DNA from 3 places in the Lysinibacillus irui genome. Region 2 is predicted to be linked to each of the others. Evidence: riboswitches for the same ligand, from Rfam matches in the RefSeq annotation. Region 2 holds a riboswitch; each other region holds the start of a gene.
What was found. A riboswitch is a leader RNA that binds a small molecule or an ion and turns the genes downstream of it on or off. The one in region 2 is predicted to bind cobalamin.
Positions count from the first base shown of each region.

Region 1 (6,859 bases), 1.0 Mb from region 2:
AAGCTTATTATTGGTCTCATAGAATCTGCTGCAGAACAAATTTATTTGTTTGATGATAGCAAAGATGAAACGATGAAGCTACTAAAGCTTGAGCTTCTAGACTTTTTATATCATGCACTTGGCCTACGTCACACATAAGTGGCGTTCTTCTTTACCTCAAAAATGACTGAATGTCAGTCATTAATATACTATATGAAAGGAAATTTTTTATGCAAAAAGAATGGGTTTATGTTGGACTAACAAGTTTATTTGAGTTGTTTTGGATATTTGGTTTTAATGTAGCTAACTCTTGGTGGCATTGGGTTATTATTGTGTCTATGATTGCTCTTGATTTTCACTTTTTATCAAAAGCATGTGAAAAATTACCTACTGGCACAGTCTACGCTATTTTTGCTGGAGCAGGTGCAATCGGTACTACATTAATGGATATTTTTATTTTCGATGGAGAGTTTAATGCCATTAAAGGTATTTTTATGTTGATTTTAGTATCAGGCGTTATCGGGTTAAAACTTGCAGATAGCTCATCAGCAGAGCATGAAGAACAGAAAGAGGTGAATGCATAATGGGTTGGATATATATAGTATTAGCAGCAATGTCAGAAATTATAGGTGTTGTAGGTTTACGCTTTTATAGTCAAAATAAAACCGTACGAAATTTATTAATATATATCGGTGGCTTTGGATTATCATTCGCCCTTTTATATGCATCATTCAATTATTTACAGTTAAGCATTGCCTATGTTGTTTGGGTTGGTATTGGTACTGTTGGCGCTGTGCTTGTAAATATCATTTTCTTTGGAGAATCAAAAAACCTAACACGTATTATAAGTATTATTGCTATTATCATTGGTGTTGCAGGTTTAAAAGCAGTCTCTTAATCGGACAATATTACAGGACGCCCCTCAGAGGCGTCCTTTTTAATCCACTTCTTGCTGTATCCAATCTTTTCCTTCTATTGTTCTTGTTACAATCATACTTGCCACAGTATCACCTGTAGCATTTACCATTGTAGCAGGAGGGTCTACTACTACTCCTATAGCAGAGATCATCGGTAAAGCTTGAACTGGTAGACCGTACAATGTGACTATAAGCATTTCTCCAATGAAACCTCCACCTGGAATACCACTCATCACAATACCTGATAGTAAGGCGACGCCAATTGCGGTTACAAAAGTACTGAATCCTGTAAAATCCATATTAAACACACCGAAAACAAACGCTATTTTCAATATGGCGGACAAGCATGAGCCATCCATATGAATGGTGGCACCAAGCGGTAATACGGTTTCACGAATATCCTTTGGCACTCCAATCTGTTTGGCAGCTGTTAGATTAACAGGCAGTGTTGCAAAGCTACTTCCTGTACCTAATGCTGTCACAGCAGGCGTTAAAATATTTTGCCAGAACTTTATAACTCCTACTTTTCCACCTGCAATAAAAGCGTATAAAGTAAAGCCGATTAAAAAATAAAGGATAGCAACAGGATAGTAGAGAATGATGGCTTTAGCATAATCCCCAAGCAATGCCGCTCCAAAATCCCCTATTAATGTTGCAAAATAAGCCATTAATCCAATTGGTGCATAGTACATCACTAGCTTGATGACCTTCATAAATACTTCCGAACCACTTATTAAAAAACGCGCAAACGGCTTACCTGCTTCTCCTGTTAATCCTGTGCCAAGCCCGATTAAGACAGCAAATAAAATAAGTGCTAGCATATTACTTCTGGATAATAAATTCATAAAATCAGGCACAGTGAAGGTGTTAACTAATTGTTCAGCAAAGCTTAAATCCTCTGTTGTTTCAGGGGATACAATCTGAACGGATACCTCAGCCCCAGGGGGATAAATAGTAACAGCAATTAACATGATAATGGCGGCAATAATGCCTGTTGCTATAAATACGAGCATCATTGAGCCCATAATTTTACCTAAACGTTTGAGGCTTTCCATACTAGCAACGGAGGATGCAATGGAGAAAAACACTAATGGCACAACAATCATAAATAATAAATTAATAAAAATATCACCAAAAGGCTTTAACACCGTAGCCTTCTCACCAAAAAGCAAGCCAATAATAACACCTAGAAGAATGGCAATTAATAAAAACATAGAAAACCGATAAGCCCTCAGTTTTCCCATCTTCACATCCCTTCAAGGATCATTTACACTTCAGTGATATTGCTTGTAAATTTTTTAAGCATGCTCCGAAGAACAATGTGACTTGCTAGACGCTATAAAAATTCGTATATCCCCTCTGCAATAAACTCCGCTGGGCCTCGCATCCAAACATGGTCATCGTCAGCCCATCGTATGTTTAAGTCACCTCCACTCAGATGAACAGTTATCTCTTCTCCCCTCTGACAAAAACCATTTAAAATAGCAGCTACTACTGCAGCACAAGCACCTGTTCCACACGCCTCCGTAACACCAGAACCTCGCTCCCAAACTCTAAATTGTAAGGCTTTTGAATGGATGACCTGTACAAATTCAACATTAACACGATTAGGAAATCTCACATCATTTTCTATAATGCCTCCTAGTGTTCTTAACGGCGCTTTTTCTATATCATCGATAAAAAATACCGCGTTTGGATTTCCTAAAAACAACGCTGTTAGGAACAAATTATGTGGAGGCACTGTAAATAATTCATTGATGACGAGCTTATTAGGGGTACCTAACATCGGTATATCTTTACGATACAATAAAGGTTTACCCATATCGACAATCACATCTATGACTGTATTATCCTGAACCACTACCTCTACGTACATAATGCCTGCTTTTGTTTCAATTGTAAAAAACTTTTGTCGCACAATTTGGCGTTCAAAAATATATTTTGCAACACAGCGAAGTCCGTTTCCACAGTTAGATCCCTCTGTACCATCCTTATTAAAAATGCGCATACCACAGTCAGCAATTTTAGAAGGTTGAATAATAATTAATCCATCCGAGCCAATGCCTGTATGGACATTTGCTATCTTTTTAGCTAATTCACAAAAGATATTGTCATTATAATCATACCTGAAAAGATCAAGATAAATATAGCTGTTGCCAATACCATGCATTTTCGTAAAGGCTATTTTCATACATTCACTCCTTGTAAAGGATGGTAGATGTATAGACTTTTAACTTTCTTATGATTGGTTAACCTTTTTGGCAAATTGCTCTGGAACATATGTAAGATAAGGCTTACCAGTTAGTGGATGTATTTGAATATCAGCAAAAACATGAAATACTTCCCGTAACAACGTTGGAGTAAGTACTTCTTCTGGCGTCCCATGACAAACTATTCGTCCATTCTGTAAAACGTAAATTTGATCACAGTACATTGCTGCGATATTTAAGTCATGTAAAGCCGCGACTACAGTTAAATGTAGAGTTTGAATTAAGTCCATAAGCTGGAGTTGATGCTGTATATCTAAATGATTCGTCGGCTCATCTAATATCAATACCTTAGCTTGTTGTGCCAGAGCACGTGCAACCATTACGCGCTTTTTCTCTCCACCGGAAAGAGAGCTAAAGCTTCGTTTCTCCAAATGTGAAATACCAGTTTGTAGAAGAGCATCTGCCACAATTCGGAAATCTTGTTCTTGATCAAGCTCCAATAGTTTTTTATGTGGCGTTCTTCCCATACTGACTAAATCATGTACGGTGAAGTCAAATAAAACAGGTGTTTCTTGACTAACAACGGCTAAATTTTTAGCAATCGATTTACTTGATTGCTTTAAAATATCTTGTTCGTTTAATAATACCGTACCACTTTCCGGTTTTAGCAGACGGTACATATTTTTTAGCAATGTGGATTTGCCGCTACCATTAGGGCCAATGAGTCCAACAAGTTGTTTTTCTTTTATTTGAATACTTACTTCATGTAGTATACGCTCATCGTAAATGGAGAATGATAGCTGCTTTGCTTCTAATGTCATATAAGTTAGTCTCCTTCACCGAAAGAATAATTGTTACGACGGAGTAGCCAAATAAAAAATGGTCCTCCACAAAAGGCCGTTATAATACCAATTGGCATTTCTTGAGGTGCGATGATTATTCGGGCAAAAGCATCTGCCCACACTAAAAAGATTCCTCCAATTAAAGCACTAATAGATATCACATATTTATAGTTTGACCCCACAATTAACCGAACGATATGTGGAATGATTAATCCCACAAATCCAATAGAGCCACTGACTGCGACAAGTACACCAGTTAACAACGAAACAAGTAAAATGAGCTGAATACGAAATTGCTGTAAATTAACCCCTAACGTTACAGCTGCCTCTTCCCCTAGTAATAATAAATTTAAATTTCGATAGTGTAGCCATAGTAGCCCAAATACGAGGAAGAATATGAAAGCCGGGATTACAATATTATTCCACTTGGCTCCAGCTAGACTCCCTAGCATCCAAAACATAACAGCCTTTAAAGCCCCTTCTTGTTTCGACATCATCAAAATGAAATTGGAAACGGCCGTTAAAATAAAGGACACAGCCATCCCCGCCAATAACAAGCGAAAAATTGAGACACGACCACCAACTCGTGATAAGAAAAATACGAGCGCAATGGCAAGTAATGACCCTAAAAATGCAGATACAGAAAGAGCATAGATTCCTAAAAATGAAAAGGCACCTAAAATAATTACTGAGGTCGCTCCAACAGCTGCACCTGACGAAATCCCTAATATATAAGGGTCAGCAATGGAATTTCTCACAAGTGCCTGAATTGCTGCCCCAGCAATAGCTAGACCAGCTCCAACAATAGCTGCGAGTAAAACACGTGGTGCTCTTATTTGCCAAATAATGATTTCCTGTGAGCGACTCCAGTCTTGCTCTATGCCATTTTGTATAATGGGGATTTTAGAAAGAATAACTTTCCATACATAGAAGGGTGTAACTGATACAGACCCAACCATAACGGCTATTGTCATAGAAACGATTAATACGAAGAAAAGTATTAAGGAAAAAAACATAAATTTTTTATTCATCCGTTTAAAGCTCCTACTAAGTATTGATGGATGAAGCAATAAAAAAAGGTATTCCATACGAAAATACGCATAGAAATACCCTAGATTAAACAAAGTCAGAAAATATCCAGCTATTGTCCGTAATTGCTTGCATCCTCGTGGGCATTACAGGTATTACTAATGGCAGGTCTCCTGGCTTCGAATCAGCATCCTATAATGGCCTTCCCATACTAACACAGTGGCAAAAAATATTATAAGACTCCTCGTTACAGTTGCGGGACAGCGTCGGACTTCCACCGACTTCCCTTTTAAGTGACATTCAAAAAATATCACACCAATAGTACTTAAAGTTATAAAATTGTGACGATTCTATCATACATTTTTATAATTAGTTAGTCTACACTATAATTGAGTTAACTTAAAATTAAAATAAGGTTGACACAATTATATTCGTTTTTTACACTAGCAGTAAGAAGGTTTATAACGAGGTGAAATTTATGGCTACTGCTACACAACAGAGTCATCATAAATTAAGAACTATTGACATTACCTATATTGGGTTATTCTCAACACTTATGATGATAGGGGCTAATATTACCTCCTTTGCCCCATTTATGATGGTGGGTGGTGTACCGATTACACTACAAACGTTTTTTGCTATTTTAGCAGGACTGGTTCTTGGTAGCAGAAAGGGTGCGCTCGCCTGTACAGTTTATATGTGCATAGGATTAGCAGGAGCGCCTGTTTTTGCTCGTTTTGGTGGGGGAGTTGGACAAATTTTAAGCCCTACCTTTGGGTTTATTATTACATTTATTGGAGCAGCATTTGTTGCAGGACTAATTGTAGAACGAAGTGCAACAAAGAAAAGCTATATTGCGGCAGCGTTAATCGCAACTGCGCTTAATTATTTCCTAGGGACAAATTGGATGTATTTTGCCTACAAACTATGGGCAAGTGCACCAGAGGTCTTTTCATATAAACTAGCTTGGCTCTGGATGATCCCCCCACTACCAAAAGATTTTATCTTAGCGATTTTCGCTGGCATCCTCGCCTATCGATTACAAAAAACATTGAAAATCATGCCCATTCAATAAATAATTCCTCACATCTTTCTTGTTAGATGAAAGATGTGATTTGATTTTTGGTAGTAGATCATGTCCATTATTTCTGCACATTTATTTGCTACAGTATTAGCAAATAGTGAGGAGGATATGACATGATATTCAAACAAAAATGGTCAATGGCACTACTATCAGTATTAGCTTTACTTACTTTATCTGCTTGTACGGAGGATCAAACGAAGCCTGCGTCTACATCTAATCATACGACTGAAGAAATGGATCATTCGACAATGAACCATTCAAGTTCAGGCGAAGTACCAGCTACATTAAAAATTGCTGAAAATCCGAAGTTTCCTGTAGGAAGTACAGCTATTATTACGAACGGGCATATGGACGGTATGAAAGGTGCAGAAGCAGAAATAGTCGGGGCCTATGATACGACTGCTTATGTTATTTCCTATGAACCAACTACAGGTGAAGAACCTGTTAAAAATCATAAGTGGGTCATTCACGAAGAATTAATTGATCCCGAAGAAGCACCTCTGGCTCCTGGTACAGAAGTAAAAACGGATGCAGCGCATATGGAAGGTATGGAAAATGCGCTTGTCCATATTGAAGAGGCTGTACAAACAACTGTTTATATGGTGGATTACACTTCCACTTTAAATGGTGAGGCAGTAAAAAATCATAAATGGGTAACAGAAGAAGAGTTAACTTCAAAATAATTTAAACAACCTCTCCCAGTAGGTATGGTAGAGGTTGTTTTCTAGTTTTTATGTTCAAGTGCTGCGGACTTATGCCATTTATAACCGATACCCCATACTGTTTGTAAATAATCAT
Region 1 covers NZ_CP113527.1:3,920,027-3,926,885, forward strand. Annotated here, with positions in the region: gene OU989_RS19720 (TetR/AcrR family transcriptional regulator) at 1-138, shown strand, start outside; gene OU989_RS19725 (DMT family transporter) at 210-563, shown strand; gene OU989_RS19730 (DMT family transporter) at 563-877, shown strand; gene OU989_RS19735 (dicarboxylate/amino acid:cation symporter) at 917-2,140, opposite strand; gene dapF (diaminopimelate epimerase) at 2,233-3,087, opposite strand; gene OU989_RS19745 (heme ABC transporter ATP-binding protein) at 3,136-3,927, opposite strand; gene OU989_RS19750 (FecCD family ABC transporter permease) at 3,933-4,979, opposite strand; cobalamin riboswitch at 5,124-5,312, opposite strand; gene OU989_RS19755 (biotin transporter BioY) at 5,456-6,052, shown strand; gene OU989_RS19760 (YdhK family protein) at 6,175-6,744, shown strand; gene OU989_RS19765 (response regulator transcription factor) at 6,786-6,859, opposite strand, start outside.
Region 1: linked by a shared signal. The riboswitch ahead of OU989_RS19750 (FecCD family ABC transporter permease) and the one ahead of OU989_RS02385 (ABC transporter substrate-binding protein) in region 2 are both predicted to bind cobalamin.

Region 2 (6,859 bases):
GGCTTTTGCTTCGTTACAACAGCTCCAGTAAATGTTAGATGATCGCGTAGTTTTACGATTAAATCCATTGGAGATAGCATTTTTCCTGTTCCTGTTGCTGGACACATATTTGTACAGCGCCCACATTCTACACAAGAATACAAATCTAGCATTTGCTTTTGCGTGAAGTCCTGTATGCGCCCAACCCCAATTGAAGGCATATCCTCTTCACTTTCAACGTTTTCACCAGCTTCTTCTAAAGCCTCAAAATCGATTGGTGTTAATGTACCTGTGCGATCTAAACGATTCATGTAAACGTTAAGCGGACTTACAATTAAATGGAAATGCTTAGATTGTGGAACGTACACAAGGAATGTTAGTAAAATTAAAAGGTGTGCCCACCACATGACATAAAATACTCCAGCAGCTACTGATGTAGGTAAGAAACCAAAAATAGCAGCAATGCTAGAAGCAACTGGCTCTGTATACGTTAATCCTTCACCATGCCAAATTAACCCCATACCATTGGCAAGTAATGTTGATACCATTAATCCCCCAATGAAAATTAATACAAGACCGTTTTTCCATCCTCTCTTTAGACGCACTAGCTTTTCCACATAGCGTCGGTAGAATGCCCACACTACTGCGATTAAAATCATTAAAACCACAAGCTCTTGGAAGAATGTAAAGACACCATAGAATATGCCTAATGGCAGATGTGATCCTGGTGCTAACCCCTTCCAGATTAAATCAATAGCACCTAGCTGTACCATTAAAAACCCATAGAAAAACATAACGTGAATTAATCCACTTTTCGGATCCTTTAATAGCTTATTTTGACCAAATACATTGACCATAATATAGCGAAGTCGTTCCTTAACACTTTCATCAAACTCAACCTTTTTCCCCAATTGCACATATTTATAGCGTGTTTTTAACAGATAGAAGAACAATCCTACTGCATAAAGCACAACCACGACTGTTAAGACAATGTTAGCAATTAATAATGGACTCATGGTTGGTCCCCCCTTTAGTTTGTCGTCATTTTCTCTCTTTGTGGAAAATTTGCTAGTTCATACGGAAATGTACGTCACTTTATCATTATATTCCTATTCTAATAAATGAGTGAGCATTCAGTCAACATAAAACGGAAATATTTCTGATAATTTTATATTCTTACATTTTACAAGAAAAAAAGCCACCCTGAATTTTTTTCAAAGTAGCATTTTTTACTTTCCTAATCAATTACAACTAGAGATTCACTGATACAACATTAAATTACATTTTATTTTTTAAAGACATTGCCGCTACGAATATATTCTACATCTGCTACATTTAATCGAGCATTCACAACACGTGCAGCAGCAAATAAGTAATCTGATAATCGATTTAAATATTTTTGAACAACCTTTGGCACATCCTCAACTTCCTTCATAAGCGTTACCATTTCACGCTCTGCTCGACGTGCAACTGTACGAGCAATGTGTAAAGTAGCAGCTGCTGGTGCACCTCCTGGCAATATAAAGCGTTGTAACGGTGGTGCTTCATCGGATAATGCATCAATACGTGCTTCAAGCACCTCAATTGGTTGTTCTGTTAATTTATAGTGGCGCTCTTTCATCACATTGGCTAAATCTCCACCTGCATCGAATAGTTCATGCTGAATTGTTTCTAGGTCTGTCAAAATATCCTTGAAAAGCGCTTGATCTAATTCACTAACAGCCTTACCAATAAAGGAGTTTAATTCATCAATCGCCCCATATGTTTCAACACGCAAACTATCTTTATCAACGCGACCTCCAATAAGACTTGTTTTCCCTGTATCACCTGTTTTCGTGTAAAGCTTCATTTCTCTCATCTCCTAAAATGAATTTTTATAATTTCTGATTGCCTGAACCGTTGTCTCATAAACACCTTTAGCAATCATTTTACCAACCTCTGTAATTGGACCACCATACAGCATTTCTTCCCCTTTTTGCGTCGCTGCAATTAAAAGACTGTCTGTAGCAGTTCCTGTAGCAATGGTTCCACTACGCTCGTCACGTATATTTTCTGAATGTAAAGCTTTCGTTTTTGCCTCAGTAGCTGTCATCATTGCCTGAAAAAATGCTTCCTCTGATAAACAGCCATTGATAATGACCCATGTATTAATAGTACCAATATATGGATCATCCTGTCTTTCATGTACACGTGACACATCAACCGCATTCCCTACACCAGCTGTTACAGCTACTATCATACTGCCAAAAGGAGCAGAAAATTCATTCATTGCTACTAGAGATGTTGGTACTGCTGTTAACATAACAACCGTATTTGTAGGCGAAAATTTACCCTTACGCAAAAACTCGTTGACTTCTCTCTTCACATCACTAATGACATAATCACTAGGTACAGAGCGATTTAATAAGCAGTTATGCCAGCCGATACCAGGATTATGAACAGCAGAGGATACTGTTTTTAAAGGAATCTCTGTCTTGAGTTGAATATAATGTTCTGTTATGGTGAAATGTTCCTTTTTGATGACAGCCCGCTCCTGAAAATCGGTAGCTGAGGGCATCATTGTAATTTGTGGTTTTGGTAATTCAGGATGGGCATAGGTAGTCACTCGAGCTTGATAAACTTCTTCGATTTGGGAAGCAACTAATACTTCATGTGGTTCACCAAGTGCTCTCATTTGTCCGCCTTCCATAAGCAATAATTCATCACAATAAAGAGAGGCTAAATTCATATCGTGTAGGACCATCACTACCGTTAAACCACACTCCACAGCTTCCTGCCGAACCAAATCTAAAATTTGACGTTGGTGTGCAATATCAAGATGATTCGTTGGTTCATCCAGCAGTAAAATTTCAGCTGTTTGAGCTAATGCTTGTGCAACAAAAACTCTTTGCTGTTCACCGCCAGATAAAAATTCCATGGCAGTATGCTCATAACGCTTCACGCCTGTTTGTAGCATAGCATGTTGTACAGCCTGTTCGTCCTGTTCAGACCAACTCGAGAAAAAACCTGTTTGATGCGGGTAGCGCCCAAGTGAAACGGCCTCTCTCACACTGTTTGAAAAAGCATTTGCATGAAGCTGAGGTAGTACAGCCATCTTTTTCGCCAAAGCACGAGCATTATAGGAAAGGATATTTTTCCCATCTATAGTAATTGTTCCATCAATAGCTGGTAGTATACCACTCATTACCTTTAATAATGTGGATTTCCCACTACCATTCGGTCCTAGAATACCTAGAATTTTCCCCTTCTCAACAGTGAAGCTTATATCCTTGACGATTGCTACGTCTTCATAGCCACCTGATAGATGTTCGACCACAATCATGCCCGTACCCCCTTGCTTCTTCGTTGCTTATAAAATATGTAGGAGAAAACAGGTGCTCCGATAAATGCTGTAATCACACCAATTGGTAGCTCTCTGGGCAAGATAATTGTTCGTGCTACTAAATCGCAAATAATCAGTAATGTGGCGCCATTTAAAAATGATAATGGCAATAAATGGCGATGATCAGAACCCCAAATCATTCTTGTCATATGCGGCACAACTAAGCCTACAAAACCAATTGTCCCAGAAACCGCTACAGCCGCTCCCGTTAACATGGACCCACCTGCTAAAATCAAATGCTTACTCCGCTTTACATTAACCCCAAGATGTTTCGCTCTCTCTTCACCATATAATAAAACATTTAGCTCTCTTCTTTGTGTCCATAGCATAAGTGAGCCAATCAAAACAAACGGGATAATCATTTGGACATATGGCCATCCACGCATTGATACAGATCCAAGTAACCAACCAACGACTTGGCGTAGCTCTTCACCAGATAAAGCAATCATTAAAGAAATGAGTGAACCTAAAAATGAACTAAAAATAACACCTGTTAATATCAATGTCTCCATTTTTAATGAACGGTCTACCATTCTAGCAAAACTCATCACAACTACCATCGTGATAATAGCGCCAATCATACTAAAAATGGGTAATGCATATAAACCTACAATAGGTATAGATAGGCTAAAAAAGATCGTCATTACAGCACCAACCGAAGCACCAGATGAAACACCTAGTGTATATGGATCTGCTAATGGATTTTTTAGCAAACCTTGAAAGGCAGCTCCTGCAATAGCAAGAGAAGCCCCTACTAGTCCCGCTAACAATACACGTGGCAAGCGGATTTTCCAAAAGATATTGGCGGCTGTTTCATCAACCGCCTGATTCCACAATACTTCAAATGGAATATGCACTGAGCCTATTGCTACGCCACACCAGATGCTAATAAGAAGAAGCGTGCCTGTTACTAAATAGGCTACTGCTATTTTTTTCACTTAAATACCTCTGGATAGATCGCTTTTGCTAATTCTTCAAGACCTTCTCCTAAACGAGGACCTTGACGACTTGTTGTGTTTTCATCTACTTGTACAATTGCTTTATTTTTCACAGCATTAATTGTATCGAAGCCAGCACGCTGTGGTATTTTAGTTAAAATATCTGGTACATAGTGATATGTCACCACGATGACATCTGGATTTTTAGCGATAATCTGTTCTGCATCAATTTTATACCAATCATCAGCATCTGCCGCTACATTTTCTGCATGGATCATTTCAAGCATCGCGTTCATAAACGTACCATTCCCAGCTGTATAGATATCTGGCTCATCAGATGCTTCTACTAGCACTTTCTTTGGTTCAACATCTTTTACTTTGGCCAGCACTTCTTCTACCTTCGCCTTCATGTTGGCAATAACTTCTTCAGCCTCTGGCAATTTCCCTGTAGCTCGACCAAGCTGCTCAATCGTCGTGTATGTCTCATTAAAATCTTGTGCATTATTGACGACAAATACTTTTACACCCGCTGACTCAAGCTGTTCAATCGCTGCTTCTGAAAGAGACATGCTAGATTCATGTGAAAAAACGATATCTGGGTTGAGGGCAATAATTTTTTCAATATTGTATTCCATACCGCCAACCTTTTCCTTTTCAGCTACCTCTGGTGGATAATCATCGTTGTCTGTAACCCCTACTATTTCATCTTTTAAACCAAGGCTAAATAATATTTCAGTATTACTTGGAATAAGTGAAACAATTTTCTCTGGAGGAGCTTCTAGTGTTATATCCTTGCCAATGGCATCTGTTATGGTCATTGGGAAAGTTGCTTCGTCCACCTGTGATGTCTCTTGCTGTGTTTGCGGTTCATTAGACGACTTGTCGTTTTTCTCCTCTTGGCCACAGGCAGCTAGCAACCCTAGTGTTAAAAATGCTGATAATCCTATCTTCCAAAATTTCTTCATGTGAATCCTCCTTCGTTGATCTGTGCTTTATTTGGGCAGAAATTCTCCTACACAAATAAGACCCCTAATCTACGAATGATGAGGGGTTAACATTGCACCAAAGAACTGATACAAAATCCACCACCCTATCCTCGTAGGCTGTTATGTCTATACTATAAAGGCAGGTCTCCTGGCTTATGCTTATTACGTCTTTTCAAGCCTTCCCGAATATCATCAGTGGCATCTTTTGAAAAAACTCACATTTACAGTGGCGGGACCGCATCGGAATTACACCGTTTTCCCTTTTCACTTTACTTAAGTAAAGAACCTTTATACTATTCAGTTGATTTTATTATACATGAAAACGAAAAAAAGTCGCCCCTATTCAAGACGACTTCTAGCTTCTATACAATATCAGAAAAATATTGTACGGTTTTCATCTGATCTCCAATTTGTCGCAATGACCATGCCTGTTCTAAATAAACGTCCGCAAGCTTTTCATACTTTCCACCAAATTTTTGCGCCCATTCAACTGCTACGACACTTTCATATAACAGCGCCATTTTCTTTGCAACATCTTTTGCTTCAAATGTTTTCGTGGCATCATCTAAAGCACTAAAAATTTGTAAGATCCCAGCTAGTTTCACCAATTGCTCTCTCACAATTTGCACCAAAGCGCTATCTGTTAATTTTTCTAACCGTTCTTCCATCTCATTGACAAAAAGCTCATGTGCCTGAAACTTATCCACTAACCGAATAAGCTCTAACGCCAGAATATTAGCCGTGCCCTCCCATACCGTCAACACTTGAGCATCTCTCAGTAAGCGCGGTGTCACAAAGTCCTCAATATAACCATTGCCACCATGTAATTCAATTGCTTCACTAGCATAATGAACCGCTTGCTCTGCCGTTTCCTTTTTCATAATGGCAATATATAAACGATTCATAATAACATCTTGTTGTGTTCCATGCCCATTCGTTACTTTATCGTATAATTGAATAAGATCAAAAACGGTCGCTACTTCTACATGTAGCTTAGCTGCAAATTTCCCTAATGTATCTTGAATCATTGGGTATTGTGTTAAAGGCTTGCCAAATGCATATCGATTTGTCACATAATGCTTCGCCTCTAAGAAACCTCGACGCATAATCCCAATCGATGCTACGGCATTGCAAATTCTTGAGAGATTCAGTGCCTCCAGCATATAATAAATCCCCTTACTTTGTTCACCTACAACATAAGCAAGTGCACCATCAAATTCAACCTCACCAGATGGAACTGCCCGAACACCCAACTTATCTTTTAGTCGTCGAATACGTAGATGATTTGCCGTTCCGTCTTCTTTACGCCAAGGAACAGCAAATAAGGTTAATCCTTTAGAGCCTGCTTGTGCACCTTCTAGACGTGCCAACACCATTGCTACCCCACACATACCGGCATTGGAAGCGAAGTATTTTTCACCATAGAGGCGAAATTCATTGCCTTCCCTTCTCGCTTCCACAACATTCGCCCCTACATCTGAGCCCCCTTGACGTTCAGTTAAAAATGTTGCTCCTTCATATAACTCTGTATCACCTGTTGCACAAACATGTGGTAAGAAACGCTGTTTAACCTC
Region 2 covers NZ_CP113527.1:486,355-493,213, reverse strand. Annotated here, with positions in the region: gene OU989_RS02405 (heterodisulfide reductase-related iron-sulfur binding cluster) at 1-995, opposite strand, end outside; gene OU989_RS02400 (cob(I)yrinic acid a,c-diamide adenosyltransferase) at 1,265-1,828, opposite strand; gene OU989_RS02395 (adenosylcobinamide amidohydrolase) at 1,841-3,301, opposite strand; gene OU989_RS02390 (FecCD family ABC transporter permease) at 3,298-4,299, opposite strand; gene OU989_RS02385 (ABC transporter substrate-binding protein) at 4,296-5,264, opposite strand; cobalamin riboswitch at 5,407-5,590, opposite strand; gene OU989_RS02380 (acyl-CoA dehydrogenase family protein) at 5,648-6,859, opposite strand, start outside.

Region 3 (6,859 bases), 640 kb from region 2:
TCTTTGTCACCACCATCGACAATAGATTGCAATGTATCATATGGCTGACCAGAAATATAAAGCAGCTCATCACCAGGACGAAGTACACCGAATAGACTAAGCGTGATCGCATGTGTTCCGGAAATGATTTGTGGTCGTACAATGGCAGCCTCTGCACCGAATACTTCCGCATAAACACGCTCTAGATTATCGCGTCCCTCATCATCATAGCCATAGCCGTTTGATGGATGTAAATGATAATCACTTACTTGATGCTTTCTGAAAGCTGCTAGCACCTTCTGTTGATTATAAAATGCCATTTCTTCGACCTTTGCATGATAAGGTCGAACTCGCTCCTCTATTTGTGCTGCTAATGATAGCGTTTGTACTGATAAGTTAGATGTAAACGTCATTCTTTTCTTCTCCATTTCACCGTTGTCCCGCATTTCAATCAGTAAGATTTTTATGATCTAAATTGAACTAACTCTCTCTAGAATTTGCTAATCAACTACTGGTATATCAACGCTCATGACAGATCTTTTTCTTTATTTCATTATCATCTTAACAATTTGTATGTGTACCTGCAAAACTTGCCTATTGTTTCTAAGCGCATTTTACGCTAAGCTAATGTGCGGACTTGTTTCAAGAAGCGTGTTTAATGACTGAATTTGGCTCATAAATCCATAGATTTTGTTACAAGAAAAGTCTTTTAACATAAAAAGAAGTTTATTTATTAATAGAAGGGGTGAAAGGAATGGCTTGGGAGGTTTTTAGTATTATCGGAACAATTGCCTTTGCTATTTCTGGGGCAATTATTGCCATGGAAGAAGAATACGATTTATTCGGTGTCTATATACTCGGAATTGTAACTGCTTTTGGCGGAGGGGCTATTCGAAATTTACTTATTGGACTACCTGTCACGACCTTATGGGGGCAGGATATGATGTTTCAAATTGCGTTAGCAGCGATTACTATATTTTTTATTTTCCCTCATCATTTGATTCAGCATTGGCATCGTTGGGGTAACTTCACAGATGCGATTGGCTTATCAGCATTTGCAATTCAAGGTGCGTTGTATGCCGTGAAACTAGATATGCCTATTAGTGCTGTGATAGTAGCTGCTGTCTTAACTGGTTCGGGTGGCGGCATTGTGCGAGATTTATTGGCTAGACGTAAACCATTAGTTCTACGAGATGAGGTGTATGGTGTTTGGGCTGCACTTGCAGGGCTAATTATTGGATTTGAAGTGTTTACAGGAGACATCTTCCTTTATATTTTATTCGCCATCATCACAGTGTTACGCATTCTTTCCTATATGATGAAATGGCGTTTGCCTTTACGTAAGCTAAATCGAGCATAATGAATGGGGAATAAGCCCAAATAGTATTGCAACTATACAGGCTTATTCCTTTTTTATTTAGCTAATAGTTGCATCGCTTCCTCTAACGTCACCATATTGTTCATCATGGAGCAGGCTGCATCTAAAATGGGAAAAGCTAAGGCGGCACCAGAGCCTTCTCCTAAGCGCATGTTCATATGTAGCATTGGTTCAATGCCGAGTAACGCTGCGGCAATTTTAGCACCCGGTTCCTCTGAAGCATGGGAAGGGATAATATAATCTTTTACTTTCGGTTCAAGCTTATATGCGATAAGTGCGGCAATAGTTGAAATAAAACCATCAATCACAACCGGCTTACGATGGACAGCTGCCCCTAGTATGATACCAGTCATGGCCCCTATCTCTAAGCCCCCGACTTTAGCTAATACATCTAAACCGTCTTGAGGGTCTGGTTGATTGACCTCAATAGCTTTTTTAATAACCGCTGCTTTATGAGCAATGCCACCATTGCCTACACCTGCCCCAAACCCTGTTACTTCAATTGGATCACATCCAGTCAATACAGCTAAAATAGCAGCACTAGGTGTTGTATTACCAATGCCCATTTCACCTGTGCCAAGTACATTAGCCCCTTTTGCTATTTCCTCTGTCGCCACATGAATTCCTACTTCAATTGCTTGAATGGCTTCCTCTTTAGACATGGCAGGTCCTTTTGCCATATTGTCTGTACCGTACTTAATTTTATTGATGATGACACCTGCACCGTGTGGAATCTCTTCTTTCACCCCTACATCTACTGTGACCACCTTGGCATTGGTAATGTTTGCAATCGCGCAAACGCCTGTACCACCTTGAGGGAAATTTAATGTTTGAAAGACCGTAACATCTTGTGGATTCGTGGTTACACCTTCTTCACAAACACCGTGATCAGCAGCACAGATAATAATGACCTTTTTATCAACGAGCGGATATAATTGTCCAGTTATCCCAGAAAGCTGCACAGCAATGGACTCTAGTTTTCCTAAACTACCAGGGGGCTTACAGAGAGCATCTATACGCTTTCTTGCTTGCTCCCTCGTTTTCATGTCAGCACCTTGGATGTTTTGTAACGTGTTTTGTAGTAATTGCATGATAATTTCTCCTTTCCTTTTAAGACAAAAAGAAAAAGCCTGTAGTTTATCGTCACAACAAATAAACTACAGACTTTTCCATCATCCATACCTTTTAAAGCAAATAGGCAGGTCTCCTGGCTCAAGTTCAACATTCCACAGCACCTTCCCAGCAACGCGCTAGTGGTATTTACTATAGAACTCCCTTATACAGTGGCGGGTCCGCTAAAGATTTTCACTTTATTCCCTATTCTCCCCTTTGGGCACCTAATGCTTTTATTAAATTACTTTAAATCTACGACAGCTTATTCTTCCTGTCAAACCCTTTTACACTTTTTCGATTTCACTTTGTAATGTGGAGCCTAATAGGAGAATGGCTCCTATTAGTTGTAGCAGCGTCATTTTTTCTCCAATAATCATCGTGGAGATCACTAATGATGTCAGTGGATCAATATAGCTAAGAATAGCTATACTTTGACCTTTTAGCTGTGACATGCCTAAAAAGAATAAATAAAATCCTATACCTGCATGGACAATGCCCAATACGATGAGTAATAGAATAGAAGCAAAATTTATTTGCATCACCTGAAAACCCGTCGTTCCTACAATATAGAGGCTGAGGAAAAATGCAGCTAAACAGAGTTGGATAATCGTATTATGTGGTTCCTTTAACCCGCGAATATTTTTATTTGTAAATGTTAGTAGGGTGTAAAAGCATGCCGCAATCAGACCATAGACAATACCAATTAAGTGTCCACTATTTTCTGCGTTCTGACTTTGCACTATCAAAAAAAGACCGATAAGTGCTACAACAACATAAACTATTTTTCTTGCAACTAGCTTTTCTTTTAAAATAATAGGCGATAAACAGATGACCAATACGGGTGCAAAATAATAACTTAGGGCAGCATTAGCAATGGTCGTTTCCTTATACGCCTGAAATAAAAATATCCAATTTCCACATAAAGCAACACTTGAAATTAATAACGGCCATTTATTCAGGACAATAGCGCTTCTTGCAAAGCTTTCCTTTTTATAAATAAAAATTACTAGTAAAAAACAAGCACCAATGCCACTCATCCAAAAGGCAATCTCACTAGAAGCTAAAGGAATATACCTTGCAAAAACACCGACAGCACCAAAAATAACCATAGATAATACAAATGCTAATTTTCCGCTCATTAAAAATTCCTACTTTCTACGCATATAGTTTGAGCCTATACAGTAGAATCTAATAAGAATGAGCAATCAGTTATCGGATGCCTAAACAGTAGATTCTACTGTAAAGACATTGTTGGGGGTGCTATTGATCGAAACATACAAAATCCCTCCTTCATTACATGTTATCATAACATATTTCTGAAAATTCAGGAGAGTTTGTCTTTGAAAAAATGAGGTAAATTATTCAATAATCTAAATGATGAAAAAGGAGAAGATACGATGAATGCAAAAGAATTAAGAAACGCCATTGCTGAAACATGTGAAACTCATGATAGCCCGTATGCCCAGCTCGTAAAACCAATTAATCAGTTATTAATGGACATCGACGCATCTATTAGCGAAGAAACAGCACATACAATTATAAAAAATTTAAAATTATTTCATAGCGGACATAAATACATTACGGAGTGTCACTTTGATGAAAGTGACAATTTTTTAAAGGATGGTATTGAGCTTCTCCAAAAGGGGGATCTTGCGAATGGTGCACTACAAGTTTACGGGGCTGGTTTGAACTTTGCCAGTTATGCTGCAAAGATTAAAGGACAAAAAAATGTGAATCTTTATAACAATTTTGCAGAAAACTTTGGTTACATTATGAATTCATTAAAAGAATAGACCTAAAAAAAGAAAGAGTAGGCACTCTTTCTTTTTACGTATCACATTATTTAAATTCTAATTCTCCATCATATGCAAGCATGCCGCCTTCAAGATTTGTTACATCAAATCCTTGAGCTTCTAAATAGGCGCAAGCATTCGCAGAACGAGCACCAGCCTTACATACAACAATATACGGCTTTTCTACATCTAATTCATCTAAACGCTCTGGGATTGTCCCAAGGGCAATATGCTGAGCGCCAGGAATCATGCCATGCGCTACTTCTTCGTCTTCTCGAACGTCAATAATATATAGGTCTTCATTGGCATCCAATAGATCTAATAATTGCGTTGTTTCCATCGATTTCATAAAACTCGTCCTCCAAATATCAATTTCCTCTATCATTATAGCCTGAAGAAAAAAAAACAGCCAGTGTGGAGAACACTAACTGTTTAATACTATCTTTTTATGCTTCTGTCTCTAAAAAATCTATTTGTTTAGCTGGAACGAATGTAGAAATGGCGTGCTTGTAGATTAGGTGCTGTTTATTTTCAGCATCTAATAATAAAACTGTAAAATTATCATATGATTTCACAGTCCCTTTTAACTGAAATCCATTTAACAGAAATACAGTTACAAAAACACTGTTTTTACGTAGTTGGTTCAAAAACGTATCTTGCAAGTTGATTGATTTCATCAAATAGCCTCCCTACTAACTTTCTACCTCTTCATTCCTATAGTAGCACGTTCTACCAATTTATCAATTAGTAATTTTTAGAAATATTTCTTTAATTAGCAAGAAAATATGTCAACTTTTATAATTGCTCATCTGTCGTCATAAAATAGACATCCATTTTATTGCGGAAATAGGTAAGCTGTCTTTTTGCATAGCGGCGAGAATTTTGTTTTAAACTGTCTATCGCTTCCTCAAGGGAACATTTTCCATCCAAATAATCATATAGTTCCTTATAACCAATCGCTTGTATGGACTGAACACCTCGAATATTTTGCTGCCATAATCCTTTAACCTCTTCTAAAAGACCTTTTTCCATCATCAAATCAACACGATGGTTAATGCGGTCATACAGCACTTCACGTGACATATTTTGACCTAGCCCTAAAATGACATGCTTGTATAGAGGCACTTCACCTCGATTTTGTGCTTCTGCAGCTTTGGATACACCGCTTAATTCTAACATTTCCAATGCCCTAATCACACGTCGAGTATTGTTTGGATGAATCGTTTCAGCCGTTTGAGGGTCTAGTTGTTTTAACTTATCGTGCATTGCCTCTGGGCCAAGCTTTGCTAATTCATCATAATAGGCTTTACGTGCAGCCTCATCGACTTTTTCATCAGTAAATTGAAAATCATATAAGACAGCTTGTACATATAAGCCCGAGCCACCTACTATAATGGGTAACTTATGTCGAGATTGGATTTCTGCAATTTTGGCTCGCACTAGTTTTTGATAATCTGCCACTGAAAAAGATTCTGTCGGCTCTAAAAAGCTTAGTAGGTGATGTGGGATACCCTCCATCTCTTCTTCCGTAATTTTTGCAGTCCCTATATCCAGTCCTTTATAAACTTGCATGGAGTCACCATTTATGATTTCACCATTATATTTTTTTGCAAGTTCAATACTTAAAGCTGTTTTCCCAGAAGCAGTTGGCCCCACAATAGCTACGACCTCTGCCTGCTGTAATCTAGTTTGTATCATATTTTTTTAACCACCGTAATATAACTTGAAAGACTTCTTCTTGATTGTCTTCATTTAAAATTTCATGCCGCTTATCCTCAAATAAATAAACCGTTACATCTTTTACACCTACCGCAGTTAATTGTTCAGCAACTGCGTAAACCCCTAGCCCCTGTTCACCTACGGGATCCTTACTACCACTAATCAAGAGGATAGGAAGATCTTGTCTTACCTTCGCTAATTCTTTTTTACGATTTAGTGTTGTTAAGCCCGTCGTTAAATCAACGAAAAATTGATTGGTCGGAATAAAGCCACAATAGGGATCATCAATATACTTTTGGACTTCTTTCTGTACTGAGCATAGCCAGTCATAGGCAGTTTTTGGATTCGGAAACTGTTTATTAAAGCTACCAAAGCTCAGCTGATTTAACAAATTACTTTCCGACTCTTTACCAAGTCCCTTCGCTAATGCTTTAGCGACAATATTTCCCACTGCATGCAAAGCTGTAACATTTCCGGTACCACAAAGAATTACTTTATCAACTTGCTCTCCGTATAGTTGAATATAACGCCGTGTAATGAATGAACCCATACTGTGACCAAATAGAATGAATGGGACATCTGCAAACGGTGCATGTAATTGCATTATCACTTCATGGGCATCTTTTACAACACGTTCAAAGCCGTTTTCTTCAGCAAAGAAGCCTAATGTGCCATTATAAGCGGCCGTTTCACCATGTCCACGATGATCGTGCATCGTTACAGCATAGCCAAATGCATTGAGTGTTTTGGCAAATGTTACATAACGACCACTGTGCTCTGCCATACCATGCAAAATGTGTATATGACCAATGCATGGCGTTGATGGCTCCAATGTTCGCGTGAAGACAAATTGATCATCCGACATTTGAATATAACG
Region 3 covers NZ_CP113527.1:1,124,067-1,130,925, reverse strand. Annotated here, with positions in the region: gene OU989_RS05340 (methionine gamma-lyase family protein) at 1-392, opposite strand, end outside; gene OU989_RS05335 (trimeric intracellular cation channel family protein) at 734-1,339, shown strand; gene cobT (nicotinate-nucleotide--dimethylbenzimidazole phosphoribosyltransferase) at 1,393-2,448, opposite strand; cobalamin riboswitch at 2,538-2,713, opposite strand; gene OU989_RS05325 (DMT family transporter) at 2,755-3,609, opposite strand; gene OU989_RS05320 (hypothetical protein) at 3,868-4,263, shown strand; gene OU989_RS05315 (rhodanese-like domain-containing protein) at 4,310-4,612, opposite strand; gene hfq (RNA chaperone Hfq) at 4,710-4,940, opposite strand; gene miaA (tRNA (adenosine(37)-N6)-dimethylallyltransferase MiaA) at 5,059-5,961, opposite strand; gene OU989_RS05300 (alpha/beta fold hydrolase) at 5,948-6,859, opposite strand, start outside.
Region 3: linked by a shared signal. The riboswitch ahead of cobT (nicotinate-nucleotide--dimethylbenzimidazole phosphoribosyltransferase) and the one ahead of OU989_RS02385 (ABC transporter substrate-binding protein) in region 2 are both predicted to bind cobalamin.